2 regions of the Micromonospora humidisoli genome follow, and region 2 is predicted to be linked to the other one. Evidence: riboswitches for the same ligand, from Rfam matches in the RefSeq annotation. Region 2 holds a riboswitch; the other holds the start of a gene.

Region 1 (15,729 bases), on a different contig from region 2:
GCAGCGCCTCGGGGCCGGCAGCGGCGTGCCGGCCACCGTCGCCGAAGTGGTGGCCTCGGGTCGGCTGGCCCGCCGGGGCGTGCTGCGCCCACCCGGTCGGGCCGACCGGGCCGCGGTCGAGGCGGCGCTGCGCGCGGTCGGGCTCGCCGACCGGGCCCGGGACCCGGTGGCCACCCTCTCCGGCGGCCAGCAGCAGCGCACCCTGATCGCCCGCGCCCTGGCCGGCGGGCCGGAGCTGCTGGTGCTCGACGAGCCGACCGCCGGGGTCGACGCGGCCAGCCAGGAGGCGTTCGCCGGGGCGCTGCACGACTTCGTCGGCACCGGCGGCACCGTGCTGCTGGTCGCCCACGAGTTGGGGCCGCTGCGCCCGCTGATCAGCCGGGCGGTGGTGGTGCACCAGGGCGGCGTCTGCCACGACGGCCCGGTGCCGGAACCGGCCGGACACCACGCCGAGCCCGACCACGACCACGTGCACCCGCACGGTCCCGAGGAGCCCGCCGGGCTGTGGAGCAGCTGAACGATGGACCTCTTCCAGTACGACTTCATGCAGCGGGCGCTGGTCGGCGCCCTGGTGATCGGGCTGGCCGCCCCCGCCCTCGGCATCTACCTGGTGCAGCGGCGGTTGGCCCTGATCGGTGACGGCATCGGCCACGTCGCGCTCACCGGCGTCGGGGCGGGCCTGCTGCTCAACCGTTCCCCGGTGCTGGTGGCGGTGGTCGCGGCGATCCTCGGCGCGGTCACCATCGAGCTGGTCCGGGCCCGCGGCCGTACCTCCGGCGACCTGGCGCTGGCCCTGCTGTTCTACGGCGGCATCGCCGGTGGGGTGATGCTGGTCGGCCTCTCCGACGCCAGCAGCGCCAACCTCAACGCCTACCTGTTCGGCTCGCTCACCACCACCTCCCCCGCCGACCTGACCACCATCGCGGTGCTCGGCGCGGGCATCGCGGTGCTCATGCTGGCGCTGCGCCCGGCGCTGTTCGCGGTCTGCCATGACGAGGAGTACGCCCGGGTCGCCGGGCTGCCCGTGCGGGCGTTGAACATGCTGTTGGCGGTCGCCACCGCGGTCACCGTCACCATCGCCATGCGGGCCGTCGGGGTCCTGCTGATCAGCGCGCTGATGGTGGTGCCGGTGGCCACCGCGCAGCAGGTCACCAGGGGTTTCCGCAGCACCATGACGGCGGCCATGGCGCTCGGCCTGTTCGCCGCCGGGGCGGGGGTGTGGGTGGCGGCCACCGCCGACACCGCCCCCGGCGCCTCGGTGGTGCTGCTGGCGATCGCGTCGTTCCTCGTGGTGGCGTTGGCCGCAGCCGCCCGGCGGGTGCTGCGCCGCCGGGGGACCCCGACCGTCGCCAGCACCCCGGAGCCGCACGAGGTGGTGCTGCGGTGACGCCGACCGGCGTACCGTCACCGGTGTTGGTTACCGTTACGGAGTGACCGGCACCCACGGCTACGACGCCTTCGAGGGCGCGGGCGAGCTGCTCCGGGCGCTGTCCGCGCCGATCCGGCTGGCGATCGTCAGCGAGCTGGCCCAGGGCGAGCGGTGCGTGCACGAGCTGGTCGAGCAGCTCGGCGCACCGCAGCCGCTGGTCTCCCAGCACCTGCGGGTGCTGCGCGGCGCGGGGGTGGTGCGGGGTTCCCGGCGCGGCCGGGAGATCGCCTACGCCCTGGTCGACGAGCACGTCGCGCACATCGTCGCCGACGCGGTCAGCCATGCCGGGGAGGGGCCGTCCGCCCCCGCCGAGCCGACCGCCGGGCGCGCGGGGGGTGCCGGGCGGCCCGCGTCGTGGCACGCTGTCGGCCGTGAAGATCTACGCTGACCGTTTTCCGGTCGCCCTCCGTCAGTTCCTCACCGACCTGTTCGTCGTCGCCTGGGTCTACGCGGCGATCCGCTTCGCGATGTGGCTGTACGACCTGGTGGAGAAGCTCGCCGTACCCGGGCGGAAGCTGGAGGGGGCCGGCGGCGGCCTCGCCGACAACCTGGCCGAGGCCGGCGGCAAGGTGGGCCGGGTGCCGCTGGTCGGCGACGAGCTGACCGGCCCGTTCACCAAGGCCGCCGACGCCGCCCGCGCGGTGGCCGAGGCCGGCCGCGACCAGCAGGAGCTGGTCGGTCAGCTCGCGTTGGCGTTGAGCATCGCGGTGCTGGTCTTCCCGCTCGGGCTGGTGCTGTTCGGCTGGCTGCCGCTACGGCTGCGCTGGATGCGGCGGGCCGCGTCGGCGAAGGCCCTCGCCGCCGGGCCGGCCGGTCGGGACCTGCTGGCGCTGCGCGCGCTGACCAGTCAGCCGCTGCGCCGGCTGACCCGGATCGACCCGGACGTGGCGCAGGCGTGGCGGCACGGCGACGACGCCACCGTCGATGCGCTCGCCGCCCTGGAGCTGCGCCGACTCGGCCTGCGCGCCGGCCGCTAGGCACCGTCACCTGTTGTGCCTCCCCGACCCGCAGGCTTAGATGATGGTAAATGTCTTAAGTCTGCAAGCCGTCGGCGTGCGTCGGCACGGACGGTCCGGAGAGGGAGCGTCCCCATGCCCGTGTCCCGCAGTCGGTCGATCCTCGCGGCGGGAGCCGCCGGGATGGTGGCGGTGCTGGCCGCCACCCTCATCGGCCTGCCCCCGGCCAGCGCCGCCACCGGTGACGGCTCCCCCACCGACGCGAACATCGCGTTCGTCGGCCGCTGGGACCGCAGCAACAGCAGCGCGTACGTGCCGAACTGGGCGGGCGCCTACCTGAAGACCGGGTTCACCGGCACCACGGTCAAGCTGCGGCAGCGCAGCACCATCGACCTCTACTACAGCATCGACGGGGCCGACTTCCGCTACCTGACCAACGTCAGCGGCACGGTCAACCTGACCCCGACCCCGCTGCGCGCCGGCAACCACACGCTGGTGGTGTCGTACCGGGTGGTCGCCGGTTCGTACACCGGGGACGCGGTGTTCCAGGGGCTCACCCTCGACTCGGGCGCGCGTACCCTGCCGGCGGCGGTCCGGCCCCAGCTGATCGAGTTCGTCGGCGACTCCATCACCCTCGGCACCACCTCGTCGCGGACGGCGCTGACCGCGTACGGGTGGCTGACCGGGGAGCAGCTCGGCACCGAACACACCCAGCTCGGTTACGGCGGGGGCTGCCTGGTCGCCACCGCCGACGGCTGCGTCAGCGTGGCCAGCCAGTTCCTCCGCACCGGGTACGCGGCGAACAGCCCGGCCTGGGACTTCAGCCGCTACCAGGCCGACGCCGTGGTGATCAACCTGGGCACCAACGACCGCAGCCACGGGGTGAGCGGCGCGGACTTCCAGAATCAGTACGCCACGTTCATCCGTACCGTGCGGGGCAAGTACCCGCGCGCGGCGATCTTCGCGCTGCGCACCTTCAGCGGCCGGTACGCCGCGGAGACCGCCGCCGCCGTCAGCACGGTCACCGGGGGCGGCGACCGCAACGTGTTCTACGTGGACACCACCGGCTGGCTGCCGGCCGACGGGCTCAGCGACTCGGTGCACCCGAACGACGCCGGGCACCGGGCGATCACGGCCCGGCTCGCCCCGGTCATCGCGGCGAAGCTGTCCACCACGCCGACGCCCACCCCCACCACCGCACCGCCCACCACGCCGCCGGTGACCACCGCGCCCCCGACCACCACCGCGCCGCCGGTGACCACGCCGCCGGCCGGCGGGACCGGCTGCGCCGTCGGGTACGCGGTCACCGGGCAGTGGCAGGGTGGCTTCCAGGGCGAGGTGACGATCCGCAACACCGGCACCGCCCCGGTCGACGGCTGGACCCTCCAGTGGAGCTTCGCCGACGGCCAGCGGATCAGCCAGGCGTGGAATGCGGGCTACACGCAGAGCGGCGGCACCGTCCGCGCGACCAACGTCGCCTGGAACGGCACGATCGCGGCCGGCGCGACGACGAGCTTCGGTTTCCTGGCCGACGTCACCGGCACGAACAACCGCCCCGCCGGCTTCACCCTCAACGGCACCGCCTGCACGTTGTCCTGACCCCGGTCGGGCGGCCCCGGTCCGGGGCCGCCCGACCGCACACCGTCAGCGCAGGTAGGCCGCGAGGCCGAGCTGCTGGTTACGCAGGGCGGTGGCGACCACACCGGCGATCTGCCGGGCCCCGGCCGTCTCGAAGTGGGTGTGGTCGGCGCAGAAGAACGCGCCCACCGCGCCCGAGTTGTAGTCGCCGTTGTTCGGGCAGAGCTTCAGCGTGTTGTAGAGCGTGTAGCTCAGCTTGTGCAGGTCGATGACGGGCACGTTGTTGGCCCGGCCCGCGTCGAAGGTCTCGGTGAGGAAGCCCCGGTTGCCCACGGCGGTGCTGCCCGAGCAGGTGATCGCCGCGGCCGGGGTGAGGAAGATCGGGTACGCGCCGCGCTGCTGGGCCGCGCGGGCCATCACGCCGAGCAGTTCCTTGTAGCGGGCCGAGCCGACGTGCCGGTTGCAGGTGGTGCTGCCGTCGTTGATGCCGAACTGGATGAACAGGTAGTCACCGGCCTTCATCCCACCGTTGGCGTTGAGCATCGCCTGCCAGCGGGTCGAGTACGTCTGCGGGTTGACCACGCACTCGCCCGCCGAGTTCATCGTGGTGGTGACGTTCGGGTCGTACAGCCAGGTCTGGATGCTGCGCCCGCCGACCGCGCTGTTGACCACGGTGGCGTTGCCGTTGAGGTACTGGCCGAACTGGTTGCCCCAGCCCACCGGGCAGGCCCCGCTGGACGACGGGTTGGCGACGGTGGAGTCACCGGCCAGCCACACGGTGACCGGCGGCTGCGTCGAGGGCGTCGGGCTGGGGGTGCGGGTCGGGGTGGGGGTCGTGGTCGGGGTGGGCGTCGGGGTCGGCGGGGTGGACGGTGGCGGGCAGGGCGTGACGGTCGGGGTCGCGCCGGTGCAGGAGACCCCGTTGAGCGCGAACGCGGTGGGCACCGGGTTGGCGGTGGTCCACGCGCCGTTGAAACCGAAGCTGACGGCGGCCCCGGTCCCGATGGTGCCGTTGTAGCCGACGTCCGTGGCGCTGACCGCCGTCCCGTTCTGGGTGACGGTGGCGTTCCACGCCTGGCTGACCCGTTGTCCGCTGGCGAACGCCCAGGTGAGCGTCCAGCCGGTGACCGGGTCGCCGAGGTTGGTGATGGTCACGTCCGCGCCGAAGCCGCCCTGCCACTCGCTGGTGACCTTGTAGTCGACCCGGCAGCCGGTGGCCGCCGCGGTGGCGTTCCCGGCCGCGACCGCCACCCCGCCGGCGAGGACCGCCAGGGTGATCGCGCCCAGTCCGGCGAGACGTCGCCGTGCTGCTCTCATGATCTGCTCCTAGTCGCCGGTGCCGGGCCGGCGTCGCCCGCCCCCATCTGGACGGCCGCCCGAGCCCCGCGACGATGGCCGCACCCGGGACGGGAGGAGGCAAAAATCGATGTTACTCGATATTAATCTGCTCTCCCACCTTCGCCCGGTCGGGCCGACACGCCGGGCGACGCCGCACCGGGCCGCGGGTGGTCGCGCTCGGTCGTCGGGCACCGCAACCGGCTCGTCTAGGGTGGTGCGGTGCTCTACTTCCTGATCGTCATCGCCGTGCTGCTGCTGGCGTACGCCGGCGTGCTGGTCAGCTTCGTCCGGCGCGGACGCAAGATCCCGCCGCAGGCGTACCTGGTGCTGGCGCTGCTCAACGGGCTCATCCTGGCCGCCGTGCTGGCCTGGGCCATCGCCCGCTGACCCGCGGGCCCCGACCGGCGGACGGGCCGGGGGCCCGCCCCGGCCACCGTCGGCCCGGACGGGCCCCCGGCCCACCGCATCCACCACCCACGGGTGGGATCAGTCCCCGTTGAGCACCACCGGGTCGTCATCGTCGTCGTCGATGTCGTCGTCACCCCAGTTGCGCCTGGCGAACGGCAGGATCACCCAGAAGGTCAGGAACCACAGGCCGGTGATCACCGTGAGCACCACGGCGATGCCGGTGTCGAGCACGAAGTCGGCGATCAGCAGGACCGCGCTCACCATCGCGACCAGCATGAAGGCCAGCCCGCCGGAGGCCATCCGGTGGGCGAAGCGGACCAGTTCCGGCTTGCGGCCCTGGCGGAACAGCGCCCGGTGGAAGGCGACCGGCGAGATGATCATCGCGGTGGCCGCGGCGGCGGACAGCAGGGCCAGGATGTAGACGTCCCGCTGGAACTCGCTGGTCCGGGTGAACCCGTTACTGAACGGCAGGGTCAGCAGGAAGGCGAAGAGGATCTGCACGCCGGTCTGGGCGACCCGCAGCTCCTGGAGCAGATCGGCGAAGTTGCGTTGCCATCGCTGCTTCTCGGATTCCTTCGACACGCGCTACCTCCGGTTGAGACGGTACGACCGACGGGGGCACCCCCCGTCGGCAGCAACGCCTGTGCCCGATCCACGATCGCCCGAAACCGATTCACGAACCCCGATCGGCCCGCGTCGGCCGCGTCCTCAGGCCGAGCCGTGCACCCGGGCCAGGATCACCTCGGCCAGCGGGCCCGGCGCCTCGTCGGGAATCCAGTGGGTCACCCCGCCCAGCACCACGAACCGGTAGTCCCCCGACACGTGCCGGGCGCACGCCTGCGCGGCGGCCCGCCCGATCGCCACGTCCCGGTCGCTCCACACGTAGCTGGTCGGCACGCCCACCGGACCGACCGCCTTCAGGTCCCGCCCCGACATCGCCCGGTACCAGTTCAACGCGCCGGTCAACGCGCCGGGCGTCCGCAGCGGCCCGGCGTACCCGGCCACCCGGGCCGGGTCGCCGACGCCGGACAGCAGCCGGCGCAGCACTACCCCCCGCCCGGCCAGCAGCACCCGCTCCGCCAGGCCCGCCCGGCGGAACAACGCCATGTACGCCGAGCGCGCCCGCTGCCGGCGGTCGGTGGCCAGCGCGTACCCGAAGGCGGCCGGGTGCGGCACCGAGACCGCGGTGAGGGTACGCACCCGCTGCGGATGCCGCGCCGCCAACGCCCAGGCGACGACCGCGCCCCAGTCGTGCCCCACCACGTGCGCGGTGTCGACGCCCAGCGCGTCCAGCACCGCCACGGCGTCGGCGACCAGCTCCGGCAGCCGGTAGTCGGCCACCTCGGCGGGACGGGCCCCGGGCGAGTAACCCCGCTGGTCGGGTGCGTACGTGCGCAGCCCGGCGGCGTGCAGGGCGGGCGTCACCGCGTCCCACTCCCCACCGTGCTGGGGGAAGCCGTGCAGCAGCAGCACCGCCTCGCCACCCTCGGGGCCACCGGCCCGTACGTCGAACGTCAGGCCGCGCGCGCTCACCTGCATGATCGGCAGCCTACCCAGTGGCCCGGGCCCCCGCCCGGGCGTGCAATGCCGGGAACCATGACCTGCTGGGCCGTTGCCGCAGGTCGGTGCTAGCGTCTGCCGAGACAACTTCACATCCGACAGGGGAGCGCACAGCGCTGAGAGTGCGGGCACCGCCCGCAGACCCTCGAACCTGATCTGGGTAATGCCAGCGCAGGGAGTTCGGTCGACCTCCAGCCGCGCCGCCGTCCGGCTGCCGCCGGGCGCGGCGTGCGTCTTCTCCTGGTTCGATCGCTGGACTGGGAGCACCGACATGCAGCACACCACCACCAACCGGTGGCGCACCATCGACATCGTGGTCGCCGCCGTGATCGCCGTCGCCTTCGGCGTCATCTTCTGGGCCTGGGGGCTGGTCTGGAAGGCCGCCGACCCGGCGTTCGCCGCCGCACCGGCCAGCCAGGCCGTGATGTACGGCGTCTGGCTCGTCCCGGCCGTCCTCGGCGGCCTGGTCATCCGCAAGCCGGGGGCGGCCCTGTTCTGCGAGGCCGTCGCCGCCACCGTCTCCGCGCTGCTCGGCGCGGAGTGGGGCGGCATCACCATCGTGCAGGGCCTGATCCAGGGTCTCGGCGCGGAGTTGGCCTTCGCCGCGTTCCGCTACCGGGCGTACCGGCTGCCGGTGGCGGTGCTCGCCGGGGCGATGACCGGGCTGAGCGCCGCCCTGTTCGACTTCTTCGTCTGGAACTCCGAGTACGCCCTGGCCAGCTACCGCCTACCGTACGCGGCGCTGACCGTGCTCAGCGCCGCCGTCGTCGCCGGGGTCGGCGGCTGGTACCTGACCCGGGCGCTGGCCGAGACCGGGGTGCTCGACAGGTTCCCCGCCGCCCGCGACCGCACGCTCGTCTGACCCTGCCGTGACGAGCGGGGAGGGGTCGCCGGCGTGACCGGGGTGCGGCTGGTCGGCTTCGGCTGGCGGCACGCCGGGCGGCGGGCTTGGGCGGTACGCGGGGTCGACCTGCGCATCGACCACGGGGAACGGGTGCTGCTGCTGGGGCCGTCCGGGGCGGGCAAGAGCACCCTGCTGGCCGCGCTGGCCGGGCTGCTGCCGGCGGACTCCGGCGAGCAGGAGGGCACCGTCGAGATCGACGGCCTCGACCCGGCCAAGGCCCGCGAACGGGTCGGCACCGTCTTCCAGGACCCGCAGTCCCAGCTGGTGATGGCCCGCTGCGGCGACGACGTCGCGTTCGGGCTGGAGAACCGGGGGGTGCCCGGCGACGAGATCTGGCCCCGGGTGGACGAGGCGCTGCGCCGGGTCGGTTTCCCGTACCACCGGGACCGGCCCACCGCGGCGCTGTCCGGCGGCGAGCAGCAGCGGCTCGCCCTGGCCGGGGTGCTGGCGCTGCGGCCGGGGCTGCTGCTGCTCGACGAGCCGACCGCCAACCTCGACCCGGCCGGGGCCGAGCTGGTGCGCGGTGCGGTGGCCGGCGCGGTGGACCACGACACCACACTGGTCCTGGTCGAACACCGGGTCGCCGACGCCCTGCCCCTGGTCGACCGGGTGGTGGTGCTGACCCCCGGCGGCGGGGTCCGGGCCGACGGGACACCGGATGCGGTGTTCGCCGCGCACGGGACCGCGCTCGCCGCCGAGGGGGTGTGGGTGCCCGGCCACCCCACCGCGACCCGGCCGGCCGCCGGCCCGCCCGGCGCGGAGTTGCTCACCGCCGACCGGCTCGGCCTGCCACCCCGGCTGGCCCCCACCGACCTGGTGGTACACGCCGGCGAGGCGCTCGCCGTCCGTGGGCCCAACGGGGCCGGCAAGTCCACCCTCGCGCTGCTGCTCGGCGGCCTGCTCCGCCCCGGGACCGGCCGGCTGACCGCCACCGCCGCCCTGGCCGGCGGGGACACCCGCACGCCCCCGCACCGGTGGCGGGCCCCCGCCCTGGCCGGCCGGATCGGTTCGGTCTTCCAGGACCCGGAGCACCAGTTCGTCACCCGTACCGTCCGCGACGAACTGGCCCTCGGTCCGCGCCGCACGGGTCGCCCCGAGCCGGCTGTCCGGGGCACCGTGGACGAGTTGCTGGAGCGGCTGCGGCTGACCCGGCTCGCCGGGGCCAACCCGTACACCCTCTCCGGTGGGGAGGCCCGGCGGCTCAGCGTGGCGACCGCCCTGGCCACCGCGCCCCGGCTGCTGATCTGCGACGAACCCACCTTCGGCCAGGACCGCCGCACCTGGGGTGAGCTGGTCGACCTCTTCGCCGACCTACGTGACGCCGGACACGGCGTGGTCACCGTCACCCACGACGCGGACTTCGTCGCCGCGCTCGCCGACCGGACGGTCACCCTGCGCCCCGCCCGGGAGCAGCCGTGAGCGCCCCCACCCGGCTCCCCCGCACCGCCCACCCGAAGGCGTGGGGGCGGTCGTGATCGGCCTGGAACCGGTCGCGACGCCCGGTGCGCCGCTGGCCCGGCGCAACCCGGTGGCGAAGCTCGCGGCCGGGCTGGTCTTCTCGTTCGTGCTGGTCGCCAGCCTCGACCCGGTCGCACCGGCGGTCGCCATCGCCGTCGAGCTGGCGCTGCTGCCGCTGTTCGGCATCCGCTACCGGGTGCTGGCCCGCCGGGCGTGGCCGCTGCTGGCCGGTGCCGTCGGGATCCTGGTCACCCTGGTGCTGTTCGCCGCCGACCGCTCAGGCCCGGTGCTCTGGGCCGCCGGGCCGCTGGTGGTCACCTCGGGGGTGCTGGTCACCGCGCTCGGGTTGGTGTTACGGATGCTCGCGGTCGCGCTGCCCGGGGTGATCGTCTTCGCCACCACCGACCCGACCGACCTGGCCGACGCGCTGGTGCAGAACGCGAAGGCCCCGGCCCGTTTCGCGATCGGCGCGCTGGCCGCGTTCCGGCTGGTGCCGCTGCTCGGCCAGGAGTGGCAGATGTTGACCATGGCCCGGCGGGCCCGGGGCGTGGACGCCGGCCGTAACCCGCTGGCCCGGCTGCGGCTCTTCGCCGCCACGGCGTTCGCCCTGCTGGTGGGGGCGATCCGGCGCGGCACCCGGCTGGCGGTGGCGATGGACGCCCGGGGCTTCGACGCCGGCACCCCGCGTACGGTGGCCCGCCGCCAGGTGTTCCGCCCGGCCGACTGGCTGCTCGTCGCCGGAGCAGCCGTCCTGGCCGGCGGTGCCCTCGCGGTCAGCGTCGTCCTCGGCACCTTCCGCCCCCTGATCGGCTGACCCGCCCGCACGGCACGCCGAACGGCAGGCCGCCGATGCAATGGAGCCGAAACAGCGGTATCCGAGCCCTCGGATACCGCTGTTTCGGCTCACTGGGTAACGGGCCGCCGGCCCGGACGGGACCCCGGCCGAAGCGGGACCCGGCCGAGGCGGGTCAGCTGCGGCGGAAGGCGTACCGCCGGTTCTGGCCCTGGGCGGTGGTGGAGCCGGCCCGGACCGACCGGCCCGACCGCGACGGCGGTGGGGGCGGCGTCGGCCGGGCGGCGGCGTCCGGGTGGGACGACGCGACGGCGAGGGGAACCGGGCGCACGGGCGTCACGGTCAGTGCCGCGAGCGCCGACGCGTCCACCTCCACCGGGGACGGTACGGGACGACGGGACTTCTTCGGACTGCGCTTGGCGGGCATACGCTGCCTCCTGACGAGGTGCGGAGGGCCGCCCTGCCACACGGGCGGCGGGCGGGCGGTCGACGGACGGGATCTGCTCCGGACGGCCGGCCACGGGTCATCCCCTGCGGGGAGAAGTGGGAGACGCGGACGCCCGAGCACGCGGACCCGCAGCCTCGGCGGCGGGTCGGCTCTGGAGAGAAGGGCGTCAGATGCGCATGCCATCACGCTAACCGACCCCCGCACCCGACGCACCCGCTTTTCGGCGCGGCCGACGGCGGTGGCCCCGGTCGGGCGCACGCGACCACCCTGTGACACTGGGTGGACGGCGGCTGCCGGCCCTCGCGGGCGCGCGATAGGTTCACAACACACAGGTGACGTGAGAGGTGGCGGGTACGAGATGACGCAACAGGCGACGGCGCAGATCGGCGTGACCGGGCTGGCGGTGATGGGTCGCAACCTGGCCCGCAACCTGGCCCGGAACGGGTTCACCGTGGCGGTGCACAACCGCTCCCCGGAGCGCACCCGCAGCCTGGTCGCCGAGCACGGTGACGAGGGCACCTTCGTGCCGTCGGAGTCCCTGGCGGACTTCGTCGGCTCGCTGGAGCGGCCCCGCGCGGTGATCGTCATGGTCAAGGCGGGTGCCCCCACCGACGCCGTCATCGACGAGCTGGTGCCGCTGCTGGAGGAGGGCGACATCGTCGTCGACGCCGGCAACGCGCACTTCGCCGACACCCGCCGCCGGGAGGAGACGCTGCGCGAGCACGGGCTGCACTTCGTCGGCACCGGCGTCTCCGGCGGCGAGGAGGGCGCGCTGCTCGGGCCGAGCATCATGCCGGGCGGCTCGGCGGAGTCCTACCAGAAGCTCGGGCCGATGTTCGAGAAGATCGCCGCGCAGGTGGACGGCGTCCCGTGCTGCCAGCACGTCGGCCCCGACGGCGCCGGCCACTTCGTCAAGATGGTCCACAACGGCATCGAGTACGCCGACATGCAGCTCATCGCCGAGGCGTACGACCTGCTGCGGGCCGGGCTGGGGGCGACCCCGGCGGAGATCGCGGAGATCTTCCGGGAGTGGAACACCGGCGAGCTGGAGTCGTTCCTCATCGAGATCACCGCCGACGTGCTGGCGCACACCGACGCCGCCACCGGCAAGGCGTTCGTCGACGTGGTGCTCGACCAGGCCGAGCAGAAGGGCACCGGCCGCTGGACGGTGCAGATCGCCCTCGACCTGGGCATCCCGATCACCGGCATCGCCGAGGCGACCTTCGCCCGGTCGCTGTCCGGGCACGCCGGCCAGCGTGAGGCGGCCCGCCGCACCTTCGGCGACGCGGGCGAGAAGTGGCAGGTCGAGGACCGGGACGCGTTCGTCGAGGACGTCCGCCGGGCGCTGCTGGCCAGCAAGATCGTCGCGTACGCGCAGGGCTTCGACCAGATCCGGGCCGGCAGCCGCGAGTACCACTGGGACATCGACCTGGGCGGCACCGCCACCATCTGGCGGGGCGGCTGCATCATCCGGGCCCGCTTCCTGGACCGCATCCGGGAGGCGTACGACTCGCAGCCGGAGCTGCCGACGCTGCTGGTCGCCCCGTACTTCGCCGAAGCGGTGAGCGACGGCGTGCCGAGCTGGCGGCGGGTGGTGGCGGACTCGGCGCGGGCCGGCGTGCCCACCCCGGCCTTCTCCTCGTCGCTGGCCTACTTCGACGCGCTGCGCGCGGAGCGGCTGCCGGCGGCCCTGATCCAGGGCCTGCGGGACAACTTCGGCGCGCACACCTACCACCGGGTCGACCGGGAGGGCGCGTTCCACACCCTGTGGGCGACCGCCGACCGCTCCGAAGTGGCCGGCTGACCACACCTGCTCGACGCCGGTGCGGTGTCCGCACCGCACCGGCCACCGGGCGGCACGCCCGTCCGGGGCCACGACGGCACGTCGACGCCCCGCCGGACCGGTCCGACACCGGTCCGGCGGGGCGTTCCGACGTATCGGGGCCGGCGTCCTCGTCGGTCGACCGGAGACGGTCGGGCCGACAGGTGGTCAGCGGCACACGCGCGCCGACAGCCGTGGCCCGGTCAGCGCGGCGGGGCGACCGGGTTGGGCAGCGCGCCACCGAAGCGGCGGTCCCGCTTGGCGTACAGCTCGCAGGCGTACCAGAGGTGGCGGCGGTCGAAGTCCGGCCAGAGGGTGTCCAGGAACACCAGCTCCGCGTACGCCGACTGCCAGAGCATGAAGTTGGAGATCCGTTCCTCGCCGGAGGGGCGCAGGAAGAGGTCCACCTCGGGGACCTCCGGGTGGTAGAGGTACTTCGCCACGGTCTTCTCGGTGATCCGGTCCGGGTCGAGCCGGCCGGCGGCCACCTCCCGGGCGATCGCGGCGGCGGCGTCGGCGATCTCGGCCTGGCCGCCGTAGTTGACGCAGAACTGGAGGGTCAGCGTCGAGTTGCCCCGGGACATCTCCTCGGCGGTCTGCAACTCGGCGATGACGCTCTTCCACAGCCGACCGGCCCGCCCCGACCACACCACCCGCACCCCCAGGTCGACGAGCTGGTCGCGGCGGCGGCGGATGACGTCCCGGTTGAAGCCCATCAGGAACCGGACCTCGTCGGGCGAGCGCCGCCAGTTCTCGGTGGAGAAGGCGTACGCCGACAGGTAGGGCACGCCCAGCTCGATCGCCCCCTCGACAGTGTCGAAGAGGCTGTATTCGCCCTGCTCGTGGCCCTTGGTGCGGGGCAGGCCGCGCTCCTTGGCCCAGCGGCCGTTGCCGTCCATCACCACCGCGACGTGCTTCGGCAACGCCTCCGCAGGCAGCGCCGGCGGACGTGCCCCCGACGGGTGCGGGGTCGGCGGCACCGGCTCCCGCCGGCCGGACCTCAACGATCGGATCACTCGGTCATCTCCCTGTCCACACCCTCCACACCGACCCGGGGCGGCAGCACCCGGCCACCCCGGTGGCCACCCGGCGCACCGCCGTCATCCCCGGCCGGCACGCCGCCGGCCGGGCCGGTGTGCGGCGGGCCGTCCCGGTCGACCAGCGGCAGCGAGCGTAGCGCGCGTTCCAGGTGCCACTGCAGGTGCGCCGCGACCAGGCCGCTGCACTCCCGGCGTACCCCGGTGGCCGTGGCGTCGGCGACCTGCCAGTCGCCGCTGGTGAGGGCGGACATCAGGTCGATGGTGGCCGGCGCGGGGTGGGCCGCGCCGGGCGGCCGGCAGTCCGGGCAGACCGCACCCCCGGCCGGTACGGAGAACGCCCGGTGCCGCCCCGGGGTGCCGCAGACCGCGCAGGCGGTCAACGCCGGCGCCCACCCGGCGAGGCTCATCCCGCGCAGCAGGTACGCGTCGAGCACCAGCGTGGTGGCGTGCTCGCCCCGGGACAGCGCCTTGAGCGCGCCGAGGGTGAGCTGGAACAGCCGCAGCGACGGCTCCCGCTCGACCGGGGTGAGGCGTTCGGCGGTCTCCGCGATCGCGCTCGCCGCCGTGTACCGGGGGTAGTCCCCGAGGAAACGCTTGCCGTACAGGTCGATCCCCTCGACCTGGCTGACGCTGTGCAGCGAACTGCCGGTGTTGCCCTTCGGGTCCCCGGCGAGCTGGAGGTCGACGTGCCCGAACGGTTCCAGCCGGGCACCGAACTTGCTGGTGGTGCGGCGTACCCCCCGGGCCACCGCGCGCAGCCGGCCGTGCCGGCGGGTCAGCAGCGTGATGATCCGGTCGGACTCGCCCAGCTTCTGCACACGCAGCACCACCGCGTCGTCGCGGTAGAGCTGTCGGCGGTACCCGGCCATCGGGTCATTCTCTCTCGGGGTGGGAAATCAGGGTCGGATCGGGGTGGCCCGGCGCTGCGCCCCGGATGTGCGCCGGGGTACGACGGTCGTAGGTTGCTGGTCATGGCACTTCCCCGCAGCGCGGTCGCCCTCGGCGCGACCGCCGCCCTCATCCTCGCCACCGGGTGCGACACACTCGCGTTCCGGCGGCTGGACTTCGACACCACCGAGGCGGCGACGATCGCCCGGATCACCGTCCGGCCCGGCTCCGGGGACGTCGTGGTGCGGGCCACCGGCCCGGCCACCGGCGTACGCGTCAAGCGGGTGCTCCGCTACCAGGGCGACCAGCCCGACACCACGTACCAGATCACCGGCGACGAGTTGATGCTGGACACCGGCTGCGGCCCCCGCTGCTCGGTGTCGTACGAGGTGACCGCCCCGCCCGGGGTGCGGGTGCAGGGCGAGACCGGCTCCGGTGACGTCGAGCTGGCCAAGATCGGGTCGGTCGACTTCTCCCTGGGCTCGGGCAACCTGCGGATCGCCGACGCCAGCGGCCCGGTGCGGGCCGAGACCGGCTCGGGCAACATCGAGGTGCTCAACGTCGCCGGCCCGGTCGACCTGCGGGCGTCCTCGGGTGACGTCACCGGTACCCGGCTCGGCGGCGACGTCTCGGCCACGACCGACTCCGGCAACATCACGCTCGTGCTGAGCACCGCGGCCTCGGCCCGGGCCCACGCCGGCAGCGGGGACGTCGAGCTGACGGTGCCGGCGGGCCGCTACCGGGTGAAGTCGAACGTCGACTCGGGGGAGGCCGAGATCGGGGTGACCAACGATCCGACGGCGTCGCTGGTGCTGGACCTGGAGGCCGACAGCGGGAACGTGACGGTCGTACAGCGGTGAGGCGTCCCGGCGTACCTCAGCGGGCCCTGATCTCGACGGTGTCGGCCCCGGGTGTCCGGGGGGCCGGGACGACGGGCGTCGCCGGCACCGGTCGGGCCGGCCGCCGGCCGGGGACCAGCTCGGGGCGGCGGCGGGCCGCCACGTCCTCGACCCAGCCGACCAGCAGGGTCACCACGCCGACCAGGAGGAAGACCAGCACCACCCGGATGGCCAGCCCCCACGGGTCGCGGGATGACCAGCCGACCAG
Region 2 (15,729 bases):
ACGAACCCGGGCTGCCCGGCCCCACCGACGCCTGGCTGACCCTCGCCGCGCTCGCCCGCGAAACCTCCCGCATCCGGCTCGGCACCCTGGTCACCTCGGCCACCTTCCGGCTGCCCGGCCCGCTGGCCCTGATGGTCGCCCAGGTCGACCAGATGAGCGGCGGACGGGTCGACCTGGGCATCGGTGCCGGCTGGTACGAGCGGGAACACATCGCGTACGGCATCCCCTTCCCCAGCGTCGGCGAACGCTTCGACCGGCTCGCCGAGCAGTTGGAGATCGTCACCGGGCTGTGGCGCACCCCGGTCGGCGAGACCTACAGCTGGGCCGGTGAGCACTACCGCCTCGTCGACGCCCCGGCCCTGCCCAAACCGGTCCAGCAACCCGGCCCGCCGATCATCGTCGGCGGCCGGGGACCGAAGCGCACCCCCGACCTCGCCGCCCGGTACGCCGACGAGTTCAACATGCCGTTCACGTCGGTCGGGGAGACCGCCGAGGCGTACGACCGGGTGCGGGAAGCCTGCGACCGGGCCGGCCGGGCCGAGTCGGGGCGGGCGCCGCTGGTGCTCTCCGCCGGGATCGTGGTGGCGATCGGGCGTACCGACGCCGAAGCCCACCGTCGGGCCGCGCCGCTGCATGTCAAGAGCGCCCTGCCGCCGGAGGACCCGGTGGTCGGCTCCCCCGCCCAGCTCGTCGACCGGATCGGCGAGTTCGCGGCGATCGGTGCCACCCGGGTCCACCTGCGGCTGATCGAACTCGACGACCTCGACCACCTGGAGCTCATCGCCACCGAGGTACTCCCCCAACTGGACGGAACCCGATGACCGACGTGACGCACGACCTCGAACTCGGCCCGGTCGGCCAGGAGATCGTCTTCGAGAACGACCGGGTGCGGGTCTGGCACATCCGGCTGGCCCCGGGCGAGCGGCAACCGCTGCACCGGCACGACCACCCGTACCTGGTGGTGGCGATCGAGGGTGCGAAGAACGTGGTGCAGACGGTCGACGGCACCCGGATCGACGCCGACGAACCCACCGGCGGCGTGGTCTACCGGGACCCGGGTGCCGTCCACATGCTCACCAACGTCGGGGAGACGACCTACCTGGCCCGCCTGGTCGAGTTGAAGTAGTCGCTGGTAGAGCTTGGGTAACAGGTCGTCACGGGCACGCCGCGCCGCAGTGGCGATCGGGGGCACCGGGCCGTAACGTGCGCCACATGGCCTTTCGGACGTGGGGCAAACTGCTGCTCACCGCACTCGGGGTGAGCATGTTGGCCGGGGCCGGCCAGCTCGGCATCGCGTACGGCTTCGGCATCGTCCGACTCACCGGCGACTTCACCGACGTCAACCGCTGGCCGGCCCAGCTCGCCTGGGTCGGCTGGTTCGCGGTGACCGCCGCCGTGGTCGGCGCGGTCCTCACCGGCCGGCTCGCCCGGCGCGAGGGGCTGCCCGAGGGCACCCCCGTCCAGCTCGCGATCTCCGGCGTCGCCGCGCTCGGCGCGCTGGTCGTCGCCCCACTCTGCATGCAGCCCGCCCGGGCCGCCGACCTGAACGCCGTCGACCCGGTCTGGGCGGTCGGCATCTGCGCGGTCGCCGGGGCGGTGGTCGGCGCGGGCGCCGCCTCGGCCGTCCTGCTGCGCCCCCCGCTGGGCTGGAACGTCGCCCTGCTGGGTGGGACGATCTGGCTGGTCGCGCTCCTGTCGGTCGCACCGGCGGTACTGTCCAGCGAGCCGCTGCGCACCGTACGCCTGGGGGTGCTGGAACCCTCGTGGCTCGGACCGGACCGGGCACAGCGGGTGGCGATGCTGTTGCTGCCCGTGATCGCGCTGGTGGCCGGCGCGGTGACCGGTGGACTGGCCCGGCGACGGGGACACCCCCGGCTGATCGGCGGGGCGGCCGGGGTGGCCGGGCCGGTGCTGCTCGCCTTCGCCTACCTGACCGCCGGGCCGGGCGACCAGGTCGACCGGTACCAGCTCGCCCCGTACTACGGCGCGGTGATCGCGGTCGTCACCGGCGCGCTCGGCTCGGTCGCCGCCACTCTGCTGCGCTGGCCGCTGCTGCCCACCCGTTCCGCCCGCCGCGACGGCGAGACGGCGATCGAACCGACCGACATCCTCGCCCCGCTGCCGTCCGTGACCGACCCGGCCGTCTCCGGCCCGGACCGGGCCACCCGGACCGGCACCGACCCGGCCGGCACCGTCCTCACCGGCTCCGAACTGGCCGGCACCGGCGGGGACGAGCCGGTCACCGTGGACCTGAGCGGGGTGGGGGGCGTCGCCGGTGAGCGGCGCGCCGCCACGCGTCCCCTCCTCCCCGACCAGCCGGACGTCACCCGCTCCCGGGCCGCCGACCGGCCCGCTGCCACCGCACCGCGGAGGGCCACCGTCTCCGGCGCCCCGGCCGACACCACGCCGGGGGTCGGCGGGGTGCCGGCGGTGCCGGGCACGGCGGGGTGGCCGTCGCCCGACGCGCCGGGCACCGGTCGCCACCCGGCCCACTGGGACTGGCCGGACCCCGCCGCCACGGTCGCCGACCGGCACGCCCCCCACACCACGCCGGGCCCGGACCAGCCGACCGGGGACTTGACGCCAGCGGCCCCGAACGGGCCGGCCGGGCACGGAGCGGGTGCGACGTCGCCCGCACAGGCCGGGTCGGACCGGACCGGGTCGGACCGGACCGGGTCGGACCGGACCGGGTCGGACCGGACCGGGTCGGACCGGACCGGGTCGGACCGGACCGGGTCGGACCGGACCGGGTCGGACCGGACCGGGTCGCCGCGAGGCCGTTCCGGCCAGCGGATGGCGGTACCGGCCGAACAGACCGCCGGTGAGGTCGGCGCAGCGGGGCCGGCAGGTGCCGGGGACGAGCCTGCGGCCACGCCCAAGCCCCGGGCGAAGCGGGCCAGCCGTGCCCGGTCCACCGCGACCGGAGCTGCGGCGGTCCCCGCCGGGCCACCCGAGCCCTCGCCCGGCGCAGGATCCGGTGACGGCGGGGACGACCAGCCGACCGATGCCCACCGACCCGGACCGGCCCGAGCGACCCTGCCGTTTCCCGCACCCGCCGGGCAGCCGGGTGCTCCGAAGCCTGTCAGTCTCCGCTGGGAGCCGGAGGAGTCCACCGGCACCGCACCGTCGGAGGGTCCCTCCGTCGATCCTGACCAGGCCGATCCCGCTCCGGACGGCGGCAGCGCTCCGGAGCCGACCGGGAAGGCCCGCAGCCGACGGGGACTGTTCCGGCGTAACCGCTCCCCGCAGGATGCTCCGACGGACGAGGCCGACCGGACGTCGGCGGCGCCGGACGACGAATACGTCGACTGGGTCACCGGCCTGAGCAAGCCCCTGGCCGACAACGAACCGGACCGGGAGAGCGGCCGACGCTCACTACGCACCACCGGCCGCCACCACCACCACGACTGACCCACCCCACCCACCCCACCCCACCCACCCCGCCCCCCGATTTGCCCCGCCCCGCCCCCGGTTTGCCCCGGTGATCAAGAGCTTTACGTCAACCCGCAGGCGAAACCTGACGCAAACCTCTTGATCAACAGCACCAAACCCCGACGAACCGGATATTTAGCCACCGACACGGCCCAGGGGCGCGGTGATCAAGAGCTTTACGTCATCCGCCGGCGCAAATCTGACGCAAACCTCTTGATCACCGGAGCAGAACGGGGTGGAGCCGGCAGGACGGGTGGAGCGGGGCAGAGCAGGGCAGAGCGGGGCCGAGTGGGGCCGAGTCGGTGCCCGGGTCGCTCAGGCGAGGGGGAGGTAGACGCGGTTGCCGGTGGAGCGGAACTCTGCCGACTTGGCCTGCATGCCCTGGGCGGCGTACTCCTTCAGCTCCTGGGTGATCTTCATGGAGCAGAACTTCGGGCCGCACATGGAGCAGAAGTGGGCGGTCTTCGCCGGCTCCGCCGGCAGGGTCGCGTCGTGGTAGGAACGCGCGGTCTCCGGGTCCAGCGACAGGTTGAACTGGTCTTCCCAGCGGAACTCGAACCGCGCCTTCGACAGCGCGTCGTCCCAGGCCTGCGCGCCGGGGTGCCCCTTGGCCAGGTCGGCCGCGTGCGCCGCGATTTTGTACGCGATCACGCCCGCCTTCACGTCGTCCCGGTCGGGCAGCCCGAGGTGCTCCTTCGGGGTGACGTAACACAGCATCGCGGTGCCGTACATGCCGATCATCGCGGCCCCGATCGCCGAGGTGATGTGGTCGTACGCGGGGGCGATGTCGGTGGTCAGCGGGCCGAGGGTGTAGAACGGGGCCTCGTGGCACCACTCCTGCTGGAGGTCCACGTTCTCCTTGATCTTGTGCATCGGCACGTGGCCGGGACCCTCGATCATCACCTGTACGTCGTACTCCCAGGCGATCCGGGTCAGTTCACCGAGGGTACGCAGCTCGGCGAACTGGGCCTCGTCGTTGGCGTCGGCGATCGAGCCGGGCCGCAGCCCGTCGCCGAGGGAGAAGGTCACGTCGTACCGGGCGAGGATCGCGCACAGCTCCCGGAAGTTGGTGTAGAGGAAGTTCTCCTCGTGGTGCGCCAGGCACCAGGCCGCCATGATCGAGCCGCCCCGGGAGACGATCCCGGTGACCCGGTCCACCGCCAGCGGCACGTACGGCAGCAGCACCCCCGCGTGCACCGTCATGTAGTCCACACCCTGCTCGGCCTGCTCGATGACGGTCTCCCGGAACACCTCCCAGCTCAGCTTGACCGGGTCGCCACCGACCTTCTCCAACGCCTGGTAGATCGGCACGGTGCCGATCGGCACCGGCGAGTTGCGGACGATCGCCTCCCGGGTCTCGTGGATCCGCTTGCCGGTGGACAGGTCCATCACGGTGTCCGCGCCCCACCGGGTGGCCCAGGTCAGCTTCTCCACCTCCTCGGCGACCGACGAGGTCACCGCCGAGGTGCCGATGTTGGCGTTCACCTTGACCAGGAACGCCTTGCCGATGATCGCCGGCTCGCACTCGGGGTGGTTGACGTTGAGCGGCAGCACCGCCCGCCCGGCGGCGATCTCGTCGCGCACCAGCTCCGGCGGCAGTCCCTCCCGGATCGCCACGAACTCCATCTCCGGGGTGATCATCCCGGCGCGGGCGTACCAGAGCTGGGTGGGGCGTTTGGCGTCGACGCCGGCCAACGGGCTGCCCGCGCCCCGGGCCGGCGCGACGTCGCCCCGCTCGGCGATCCACGGCCCGCGCAGCGGCGGCAACCCCACCTGCGGGTCCGAGCCGGGGCCGGAGGTGTCGTACAGGCGCAGCGGCGGGTTGTCCCCGGCCAGCTCCACCTCCGCGAACGGCACCCGGACGTCCGGTCGGGACCCCTCGACGTAGACCTTGCGACGTGCCTGCATGACAGCCTCCCTGTTGGTCATCGGGACCAGCCGAAGTGGTCCAGCGGGCCGCGTCCCGCGCCCAGTTCCCAGTCCCGCGCGCCGGTCAGCGCGCGGGTGACGTACTCCTTGGCGGTGGCGACCGCGACCGGCACCGGGTCGCCGGCGGCCAGCCGGACGGCGATCGCCGCCGAGAACGAGCAGCCGGTGCCGTGGCTGTGCCGGGTGTCCACCCGGGGCGCGCGCAGCAGGGTGGTCGTGCCGCCGCCGGCCAGCACGTCGACCGACTCGCCGGCCGCGTCGACGTCGCCGCCGGTGACCACCACGAACTCGGGCCCGCCGGCCGCCAGGGCCTGCGCCGCCGCGACCATCTCCCCGACCGTGGTCACCGGGCCTCCGGTGAGGGCGGCGGCCTCCGCGCAGTTCGGCGTCGCCACCCGGGCGTACGGCAGCAGCCGCTCGACGGCCGTGACCACCCCGAGCCGGTGTCCGCTGGTGGCGACGAGCACCGGGTCGACGACGAGGTGCGGCAGCCGGCCCGCCTTCGCCGCCTCGGCCACCGCGTCGGCGACCGCCGGGGTGCCGAGCATCCCGGTCTTCACCGCCCGGACCGCGAAGTCGCCGAGCACGCTGTCGAGTTGTTCGGTGACGGTGCGCGGGGGCAGCGGCAGCACGGCGTCCACGCCCCGGGTGTTCTGCGCGGTGACGGCGGTCAGCACGCTGGTCCCGTACGCGCCGAGGGCGGCGAACACCTTCAGGTCGGCCTGGATGCCGGCACCACCCCCGGAGTCGGAGCCGGCGATGGTGAGCACTGTCGTCGGTGTCATGTCGTCTCCTCGGGCCGCGCCCCGCCGACCGGGATACGGTCCGTCGTCCGGCGGGTCGACGGGAAGGCGCTGGTGAGGGTGGCGGCGACCTCGGCCGGGTCGGCGGCCCGCATGATCGCGCCGAGCACCGCCACCCCGACCGCGCCCGCCTCGGCACAGGCCGTCACCTGCTGCGGGGTCTCGATGCCACCCAGGGCGAGGACCGGCACCGGGCTGAGCCGGACCAGCCGGCGCAGCCCGTCCGGGTGCAGGGGTGGGCCGTAGCCGGGTTTGCTGCGGGTGGTCCAGACCGGCGAGAGCGTCACGTAGTGCTCGGTGCTGAGCCGGGCCAACTCCGCAGCGTCGTGACAGGACCGCCCGACGAGCCGCAGGGCAGGCGGCGGGTACGGCCCGGCCGCCGGCAGATGCACCGCCCCACCGGCACCGCCCGGGTCCGGGCCGAGCGGGTCGGAGCCGTCCGAGCCGTCGTCCAGCGGGTCGGGGCCGGCGACGATCAGGGTGCCGTCGACCTGCGTCAGGGCGGCCCGCAGGTCGACGGCGAGCGCGGCCCGGTCGGCGCGGGGCAGGTCCTTCTCCCGCAGCACCACCCACCGCACGCCGCCGTGCACCGCCCCCGCGACCACGTCGACGAGGTCCCCGTGCGCCACCAGCCGGTCGGTCAGCAGCACCACCCCGTGCGGGGTGGCGGGGCGGGTCACAGGTCGGGTCTTCCGTCGTCGGGGGTGGAGGCGAGGGCGTGGAAGCGCCGGGGGATCCGCCCGGCGGTGTACGCGAGCCGCCCGGCCCGTACGCCGTACCGCATGGCGGTGGCCATCGCCGTCGGGTCGGCGGCCCGGGTGACGGCGCTGGCCAGCAGCACCCCGTCGCAGCCCAGTTCCATGGCGAGCGCCGCGTCGGAGGCGGTGCCGATCCCGGCGTCGAGGATCACCGGCACGTCGACGCTCTGCCGGATCAGCCGGATGTGGTGCGGGTTGGTGATGCCCAGTCCGGAACCGATCGGCGCACCCGCCGGCATCACCGCCGCGCAGCCGACGTCGGCCAGCCGGCGGGCCAGCACCGGGTCGTCGGAGGTGTACGGCAGCACGACGAACCCGTCGGCGATGAGTTCCTCGGCGGCCCGCAGCAGCTCCACCCCGTCCGGGAGCAGGGTGCGTTCGTCGCCGATCACCTCCAGCTTCACCCAGTCGGTGTCGAACGCCTCCCGGGCCAGCCGGGCGACCTTGACCGCCTCGGCGGCGGTGTAGCAGCCGGCGGTGTTGGGCAGCAGCCGCACCGCGCACCTGTCGAGCAGGTCGAGCAGGCCACCTGCGGTGCCGGGGGCGGTGTCGACCCGACGCAGGGCGAGGGTGACCAGTCCGGTGCCGGAGGCCCGGACCGCCTGTTCCAGCACGTGCAGGTTGGCCGCGCCGCCGGTGCCGAGGATGAGCCGGGAGGGCAAAGTCTGTCCGGCGATGGTGAGGGGCATCCCGGTCACCCGCCCTGGGCGGCGCTGAGCACCTCGACCCGGTCGCCGTCGCGCAGCACGGTCGCCGGCCAGCCGCCCCGGGGGACCACCTCGCCGTTGACCGCGACGGCGATTCCGCGCCGCTGCCCGGTGACCGTGGCGACCAGGTCCGCGACGGTCGTGCCGCCGGCCAGCTCGCGTCCGACACCGTTGACGATCAGTCGCACGTTGTCCTCCTCAGTGGAACCGGTCGGCGGTGAAGGGGGTGAGTAGCGGGTCCGGCCGACCGGTGACGATCAGATCGGTGATCAGGTCGGCGGTGACCGGGGTGAGCACGATGCCGTGCCGGTGGTGGCCGGTGGCGGCGAGCACGCCGGGTCGGTCGGGCAGCGGCCCGAGGATCGGCGCGTTGTCCGGGGTGCCGGGGCGCAGCCCGGCGGTCGCCTCGGTCAGCGCGTACTCGGCGAGTTCGGGGACGAGGTCGACGGCGGCGCGGAGCAGGCGCAGCACCGCCCCGGCGGTCACCTCGGTGTCGGTGCGTTCCTCGACGGTCGCCCCGAGCACCACCTCGCCGTCGTCGCGGGGGACGAGGTAGACCGGCTCGCCGTCGGCGTACCCCCGGATGACGTGCCGGAAGCCGGGCGGGCGGTGGTCGGGCGCGCGTAGCCGCAGCACCTGGCCCTTGACCGGGCGGACCGGCAGCCCGGTCAGCGCGGCGGCGCCGCAGCCGGCGGCGACCACGACGACCGGCGAGTCGAGGTCGGCCAGTCGGGTCACCGCGCCGGGCAGCAGGGTCGCCCCGGCCCGTTCGGCGGCGACCCGCAGCGCGTCGACCAGCCGGCGCGGGTCGACCTGGTGGTCGCCGGGGGCGACCGCGCCGCCGCGCAGCCGGGGGGTCAGCGCCGGTTCGCGTTCCCGCAGCTGCGACGGCCGCAGCGCGCTGATCGGCAGCCCCAACCCCTGCTGGTACGACCAGAGCCGGCGCGCCTCGGCCAGGTCGTCCCCGGTCAGCCCGACGACGAGGGTGCCGTCGGTGCGGTACCCGAACTCCGTTCCGGTGGCTTCGGCCAGCTCGGCGGCGAAGCCCGGCCAGCGGGCGGCGGACTCGGTGAGCAGCCCGGTCAGCTCCCGTTCCCCGAAGTACGCCTCGGCGACGGGGGCGAGCATCCCGGCGGCGACCCGGGACGCGCCGGAGCCGGGGGCCGGGTCGTGCACGGCCACCCGCAGGCCCCGGGTGGCGCAGCGCCAGGCGATCGCCAACCCGACCGGCCCCGCGCCCACGACGGCGACGTCGGGCCGGGTCAGCACGTCAGCGCCGCGATCAGTTCGGCGGTGACCCGGCCGGGGTCGGCGGCGGTGGACAGCGCCCCGACGACCGCCACCCCGTACGCCCCGGCGGCCCGCAGCGCCGGAACCGTGGCGACGGTGATCCCGCCGATGGCGATCACCGGCACGTCGACTGCCGTGACGACGGCGCGGACCCCGGCCGGGCCGATCGGGTCGGGCAGGCCGGTCTTGGTGGCGGTCGGGTGGCACGGGCCGACGCCCAGGTAGCTGGCTCCGGCGGCGACCGCCCGGGCGGCGGCGTCCGGTTCCCGGGCGGTCGCGCCGAGCACGGCGTCGGGGCCGAGGACCCGGCGGGCCGCCGCGACGGGCAGGTCGTCCGCGCCGACGTGGCCGCCGTGGGCGTCCACCGCGAGGGCGACGTGCAGCCGGTCGTTGACCAGGCAGGTCGCCCCGTACGGCACGCAGAGCGCGCGCACCCGTCGGGCCAGGTCGTAGGCCTGCCGGTCGGTGGTGTCGTCGTCGACCCGGACCTGGACGACCAGGTCGGCGCGGGCCACCGGCAGGGCGGCCCGCACGACGGCGAGCGGGTCGCACCCGGGGCGGGTGTCGGTGATCAGATGCAGTCGGCCGAGGGACGGCACGGCAACTCTCCTCCCTGCGCCGGCATTACCCGGATCAGGTTCGACGGTCGGGGGCTCTCAGCCCCCCTCTCAGCCCGGTGCACCGGGCTCCCGTGGGTCACGTGTCTGTGACCGTACGACAGATCCGCTGATCCGCCAAGGGGTGTTAGATTGATCCATGACCATCGATGCGTACGGTTGTGGGCTTGTATCCACATAAGCCGGAAAAGCGAGTCGCCGATACCGAATCGTTACATGCTCATGCCTTGCCGGAAACCAATCCAGCGGCGCTAATTTGTTCAACCGATCGACATTATTCCGGTGCGGAGCCTCGGCGTGGCCCGCACCTGATCGCCACTGGTGCGGACCTCGGCGGGCCCACACCGATCCGACCGGGGACGGTCTGCGGCGAGTCGTCCCCATGCCCCCACCACTGTCCAGCACGGACAAAAGGAGCATGGAGTGTCTCCATCCCGCCATCGCCGCGCACGTCGCGGCCCACTGGGTGCCGGTCTACTGGCCCTCTCCCTACTTGCCGGCGGCCTGATCGGCGGCACCGCCGCCCAGGCCGCTCCCGCCGCGGCGGCCCTGCCACAGGCCGCACCGGCACCGGCGGCAGCCGCCGCCGAACCCTTCTCGGTCCTGGTCTTCTCCAAGACCGCCGGATTCCGGCACGACGCCATCCCGGCCGGCATCGCCGCGATCCAGAAGCTCGGCACCGAGAACGGCTTCACCGTCGACACCACCGAGGACGGAGCCGCCTTCAACGACACCAACCTGGCCAAGTACCAGGCGGTGATCTGGCTCTCCACCACCGGTGACGTGCTCGACGCCACCCAGCAGGCCGCGTTCGAGCGCTACATCAAGGCCGGCGGCGGCTACGCGGGCGTGCACGCCGCCTCCGACACCGAGTACGACTGGGCCTGGTACGGCAACCTGGTCGGCGCGTACTTCTCCGGCCACCCGGCCAACCAGCAGGCCACCGTCAAGGTCGAGGACCCCGCGCACCCGTCGACCGCCGACCTGCCGGACCGCTGGTCCCGGTTCGACGAGTGGTACAACTTCCGCACCAACCCGCGCTCCAAGGTGCACGTGCTGGCCAGCCTGGACGAGAAGTCCTACAGCCCGGGTGCCGGCGCGATGGGTGCCGACCACCCCACCGCCTGGTGCCAGGACTACGACGGCGGTCGCTCCTGGTACACCGGCGGCGGCCACACCCAGGCGTCGTACACCGAGCCGGAGTTCCTCAGCCACCTGCTCGGCGGCATCCGCACCGCGGCCGGGGTCGAGAACGCCGACTGCGGCGCCACCAAGACCGCGAACTTCGAGAAGGTCACCCTCGACAGCAACACCAACAACCCGATGGAGCTGGACATCGCTCCCGACGGCCGGGTGTTCTACGCCGAGCGCGACGGCCGGGTGCAGATCGTGAAGCCGGACACCGGCAACACGGTCACCGCGACCCGGCTGGACGTGTTCACCGGCAACGAGGACGGCCTGCTCGGGTTACGCCTCGACCCGGACTTCACCACCAACAAGTGGATCTACCTGTACTACGCACCGGCCGGTGGCGCCCCGCGCAACTACCTGTCCCGGTTCACCGTCAACGGTGACACCATCGACAAGGCCACCGAGAAGGTCGTGCTCCAGGTCGACACCCAGCGCAACACCTGCTGCCACGCCGGCGGCAGCATGACCTTCGACTCGCAGGGCAACCTCTACCTGGCCACCGGCGACAACACCAACCCGTTCGAGTCCAGCGCCTTCACCCCGATCGACGAGCGGGCCGGCCGGCAGGACTACGACGCGCAGCGCAGCGCCGGCAACACCAACGACCTGCGCGGCAAGGTGATCCGGATCCACCCGGAGGACGACGGCACCTACACCGTCCCGGCGGGCAACCTGTTCGCCCCGGGCACCGCGAAGACCCGTCCCGAGATCTTCGGCATGGGCTTCCGTAACCCGTTCCGGATCGGCGTCGACCAGAAGACCGACACCCTCTACGTCGCCGACTACGGGCCGGACGCCTCCGCGGCCAACCCGAACCGGGGCCCCGAGGGTCTGGTGGAGTGGAACATCGTCGCCACGGCCGGCAACTACGGCTGGCCGTACTGCACCGGCAACAACAAGGCGTACAACGACTACACCTTCCCGTCCGGGCCGAGCGGGGCGAAGTTCGACTGCGCCGCGCCGGTCAACGACTCGCCCAACAACACCGGCCTGACCAACCTGCCGCCGGCCATCGCGGCGACGGTGGACTACGGCTACGCCGGCGACCCGCGCTTCCCCGAGATCGGCGGCGGCGGCGCCCCGATGGGCGGCCCGGTCTACCGCTACGACGCCGACAGCACGTCGAGCCGCAAGTGGCCGGCGTACTACGACGGCAAGGCGCTGCTCGGCGAGTGGAACCAGTCGAAGATGTACACGATGCAGGTCAGCGAGGACGGCAAGACGCTGGTCGACATCAACCAGTTGCTCACCGGCATGCCGATGATCCGCCCGATGGACTTCGAGTTCGGCCCGGACGGCGCGCTCTACATGATCGAGTGGGGCACCGGGTTCGGCGGCAACAACGACGACTCCGGGGTCTACCGGATCGACTACACCGCCGGTGACCGCGCCCCCATCGCCGAGGCCAGCGCCGACCCCACCTCCGGGGCCGCGCCGCTGACCGTGAACTTCTCCAGCGCCGGGTCCCGTGACCCGGACGGCGGCACGCTGACCTACGCGTGGAAGTTCGGTGACGGGCAGACCTCCACCGAGGCCAACCCCACCCACACCTACACCGCGGCCGGCGACTACACCGCGCAGCTCACCGTGACCAACCCCAAGGGCCGCACCGCCGTGGCGAACGTGCCGGTGACGGTCGGCAACACCGCTCCGACGGTGACCATCGAGTTCCCGCCCAGCGGCGGTTTCTTCGACTGGGGCGACCAGGTCAAGTACACGATCAAGGTGACCGACCCGGAGGACGGCACCGTCGACTGTGACCGGGTGCAGCTGCAGGTGCTGCTCGGCCACGACGAGCACGCCCACCCGCTGGAGCAGCACACCGGCTGCACCGGCACCGTGCAGACCTCGCTGGCGTCCGGGCACGGCGCGGAGGCCAACGTCTTCGCGGTCTTCGAGGCCACCTACACCGACGACGGCGGCACCGGCGGCGCCGGCCCGCTGACCGGTCGGGCGATCGAGATCCTCCAGCCCAAGCGCAAGCAGGCCGAGTACTTCACGGCCACCGGGCGGGCCCCGGGCAGCACCGGCGGCGGTGACCCGGGCGTGCAGAAGGAGACCACCACCGACCCCGCCGGTGGCGGCCAGAACATCGGCTTCATCGAGGACGGCGACTGGTGGTCGCTCGTCCCGGCCAACCTGACCGGGGTCGAGCAGATCCGGTTCCGGGTGGCCTCCGAGGTCCAGGGCGGCCGGATCGACGTGCACGCCGGTGCCGTCGACGGTCCGGTGGTGGCCACGGCCACCGTGCCGGGCACGGGCGGCTGGCAGCAGTTCGTCGACGTGACCGCGCCGGTGACGGCCGGTGCGGAGGGCGCGCTGTACTTCGTCGCCAAGGACCCGGCCGGTGGCGCGGGTTCGCTGTTCAACGTCAACTGGATGGACTTCATCGGACGGGGCGTCACCGACAACGCGCCGCCGCAGGTGACGGCCACCGCCACCCCGGCGACCGGCACCGCGCCGGTCACCGTGACCTTCACCGGCACGGCCACCGACACCGAGGGTGACACCCCGCTGACGTACGCCTGGGACTTCGGTGACGGTGGGACGGCGACGACCCTGAACGCCACCCACACCTACACCACCCCGGGCACCTTCACCGCCACCCTGACGGTGACGGACAGCCGGGGCGCGAAGTCCTACGCCACCGTCCCGGTCAAGGTGGACGCGCCGACCAACTCGTGCCTCGGCGCGCGGTCGGACGAGTTCACCGGCAACAGCCTGAACAAGGACCGCTGGTCGGTGGTCCGGGAGAACCAGCTCTACTCGGTCTCCGGCGGGGCGCTGCGACTGCCCACCGCCTCCGGTGACCTGTACGGCTCCCGGAACGACGCGACCAACCTGGTGCTCCAGCCCGCACCCAGCGGGGCCTGGCAGGCCACCACGAAGGTCACCGTGCCCGTCACCGCCGACTACCAGCAGGCCGGCCTGCTGATCTACGGCGACGACGACAACTACGCCAAGGTGGACCTGCTCTACGGCGGTTCGCGCAAGGTGGAGTTCATCCGGGAGACCGCCGGTACGCCGCGTAACGACTCGGCGGACGCCGTGGCCGCCCCGGCCGGTGACACCATCTGGCTGCGGCTGATCAGCGACGGGACCAACCTGACCGCGCAGTTCTCGACCGACGGCACCACGTTCACCCCGGTCGGCCGGTCCGCCGCGCTGGCCGGCATCACCAACCCGCGGATCGGTCTGCTCGCCCTCAACGGCGCCACCACCGCCCCGGTGGTGGACGCGGTGTTCGACTCGTTCGTGGTCTCGCCGGACGCCCCGGCCGGCCCGGTGGACCCGTCGGACGAGTTCACCGGCACCACGCTGGACAAGTGCCGGTGGAACGCGGTGCTCCGGGAGGACCCGGCCGCCTACCGGGTGGCCGACGGCGCGCTGAAGATCGACGTGCCGAAGGGTGACATCTACGGCACCAGCAACACCGGGCCGACGAACTTCATCCTCCAGACCGCGCCGAGCGGCGACTGGACCCTGGAGACGAAGGTCGACGGCAGCGCGCTGGCCGAGCAGTACCAGCAGGCCGGTCTGATCGTCCACGCCGACGACGACAACTACGTCAAGTTCGACTTCATCGTGGACAACCAGGCAGGTCAGACCCCGTCGCGGCGGATCGAGTTCCGTGGCGAGGTCGCCGGGGTGACGCAGAACCCGCAGCCGCAGGTCTCCAACCTGACCTCGGCGGTGTGGTACCTGCGGCTGGCCCGCGCCGGTGACACCTTCACCGCGTCGTACTCGGCCGACGGGCAGGAGTGGACGACGTTCGAGACGCTGACGAACACCGCCGTCGGGGCCACCCCGAAGGTCGGTCTGTTCACCCTCGGCGCGAACGCGGCCACCTCCAAGACGGCCTCGTTCGACTACTTCCGGCTCTCCACCAAGGCGGCCGACACGACCGCCCCGGTGACCACGGCCACCGTCTCCGGCACCCCGACCGAGGGCTGGTACACCGGCCCGGTCACGGTGACGCTGGCGGCGGCCGACGAGGCTGGCGGTAGCGGGGTGGCGAGCACCGAGTACCAGCTCGACGGGGCCACCACCTGGACCGCGTACACCGAGCCGGTGCAGGTCACCGGGGACGGCACGCACGAGGTGCGGTTCCGGTCGACGGACGCGGCAGGCAACGTGGAGGCGACGAAGAAGGTCGCCGTGAAGATCGACGCCACCGCGCCGGTCAGCTCGGCGTCGTTCGCCCCGGCCAACGACGACGGCTGGCACAACGGCACCGTCCCGGTGGTGATCACCTCCACCGACGCCGGTTCCGGGGTGAAGAAGCTGGAGTGGTCGCTCGACGGCGGTGCCTGGACGGCGTACACCACGCCGGTCGAGGTGACCGGGGACGGCACGCACGAGCTGCTGTACCGGGCCACCGACGCCGCCGGCAACGTCGAGGCGCTCAAGTCGGCGGTCGTGAAGATCGACGGCACCAAGCCGACGCTGCTGGTCTCCGGCATCGCCGACGGCCAGCTCTACGGTGACAGCCAGGACGTCCGGATCTCGTGGCAGGCGGTCGACCCGACCTCCGGCATCAAGACGACCTCCGGCGTGCTGGACGGCCGGGCGTACGCCAGCGGCACCCTGCAGGCGCTGTACGAGCTGCCGCTCGGCCTGCACGAGCTGACGGTGACCGCGACCGACAAGGCGGGCAACTCCACCACCTCGACGGTCCGGTTCTTCGTCACCACCTCGTTCCGGGACATGCAGAACCTGCTGGACCGGTTCAAGGCGACCGGACGACTCACCACCAAGGCGCACCGCCAGCTGTCCAACAAGCTGGACGCGGTGCGGGAGTCCGAGGCGGCGGGCAACGACAAGCGGGCGGTGCAGCAGTTGACCGCCTTCAAGGCGTTGGCCACCGACACCGCCGTGGTCACCGACACCGACGTCCGGGACGTGCTGGTCCGGGACGCCGACGCCATGATCGTCCGGCTCGGTGGCGCGGCCACCAAGGCCGGCGTCAAGGCGAACGACAACAAGTCGGTCGACGGGGCCG

The links. Region 2 has a riboswitch for thiamine pyrophosphate ahead of thiE (thiamine phosphate synthase). Riboswitches for the same ligand answer to the same signal wherever they lie in the genome.
Region 1: linked by a shared signal. The riboswitch ahead of JQN84_RS18400 (ECF transporter S component) and the one ahead of thiE (thiamine phosphate synthase) in region 2 are both predicted to bind thiamine pyrophosphate.

What each region holds. Positions count from the first base shown of each region.
Region 1 is NZ_JAFEUO010000004.1:800,594-816,322, forward strand. It holds gene JQN84_RS18355 (metal ABC transporter ATP-binding protein) at 1-517, shown strand, start outside; gene JQN84_RS18360 (metal ABC transporter permease) at 521-1,387, shown strand; partial or broken gene JQN84_RS18365 (ArsR/SmtB family transcription factor) at 1,431-1,733, shown strand; gene JQN84_RS18370 (hypothetical protein) at 1,801-2,406, shown strand; gene JQN84_RS18375 (cellulose binding domain-containing protein) at 2,521-3,984, shown strand; gene JQN84_RS18380 (cellulose binding domain-containing protein) at 4,030-5,280, opposite strand; gene JQN84_RS18385 (hypothetical protein) at 5,521-5,688, shown strand; gene JQN84_RS18390 (DUF6328 family protein) at 5,788-6,291, opposite strand; gene JQN84_RS18395 (alpha/beta fold hydrolase) at 6,418-7,248, opposite strand; TPP riboswitch at 7,360-7,465, shown strand; gene JQN84_RS18400 (ECF transporter S component) at 7,541-8,131, shown strand; gene JQN84_RS18405 (ABC transporter ATP-binding protein) at 8,165-9,592, shown strand; gene JQN84_RS18410 (energy-coupling factor transporter transmembrane component T family protein) at 9,645-10,445, shown strand; gene JQN84_RS18415 (hypothetical protein) at 10,600-10,851, opposite strand; gene gnd (NADP-dependent phosphogluconate dehydrogenase) at 11,231-12,676, shown strand; gene JQN84_RS18425 (isoprenyl transferase) at 12,898-13,674, opposite strand; gene recO (DNA repair protein RecO) at 13,707-14,603, opposite strand; gene JQN84_RS18435 (DUF4097 family beta strand repeat-containing protein) at 14,706-15,482, shown strand; gene JQN84_RS18440 (acyltransferase family protein) at 15,499-15,729, opposite strand, start outside.
Region 2 is NZ_JAFEUO010000002.1:527,402-543,130, reverse strand. It holds gene JQN84_RS07945 (LLM class F420-dependent oxidoreductase) at 1-821, shown strand, start outside; gene JQN84_RS07940 (cupin domain-containing protein) at 818-1,126, shown strand; gene JQN84_RS32075 (hypothetical protein) at 1,213-3,411, shown strand; gene thiC (phosphomethylpyrimidine synthase ThiC) at 3,748-5,340, opposite strand; gene thiD (bifunctional hydroxymethylpyrimidine kinase/phosphomethylpyrimidine kinase) at 5,358-6,146, opposite strand; gene JQN84_RS07920 (thiamine phosphate synthase) at 6,143-6,844, opposite strand; gene JQN84_RS07915 (thiazole synthase) at 6,841-7,611, opposite strand; gene thiS (sulfur carrier protein ThiS) at 7,617-7,817, opposite strand; gene thiO (glycine oxidase ThiO) at 7,828-8,898, opposite strand; gene thiE (thiamine phosphate synthase) at 8,892-9,518, opposite strand; TPP riboswitch at 9,513-9,622, opposite strand; gene JQN84_RS07895 (ThuA domain-containing protein) at 9,960-15,729, shown strand, end outside.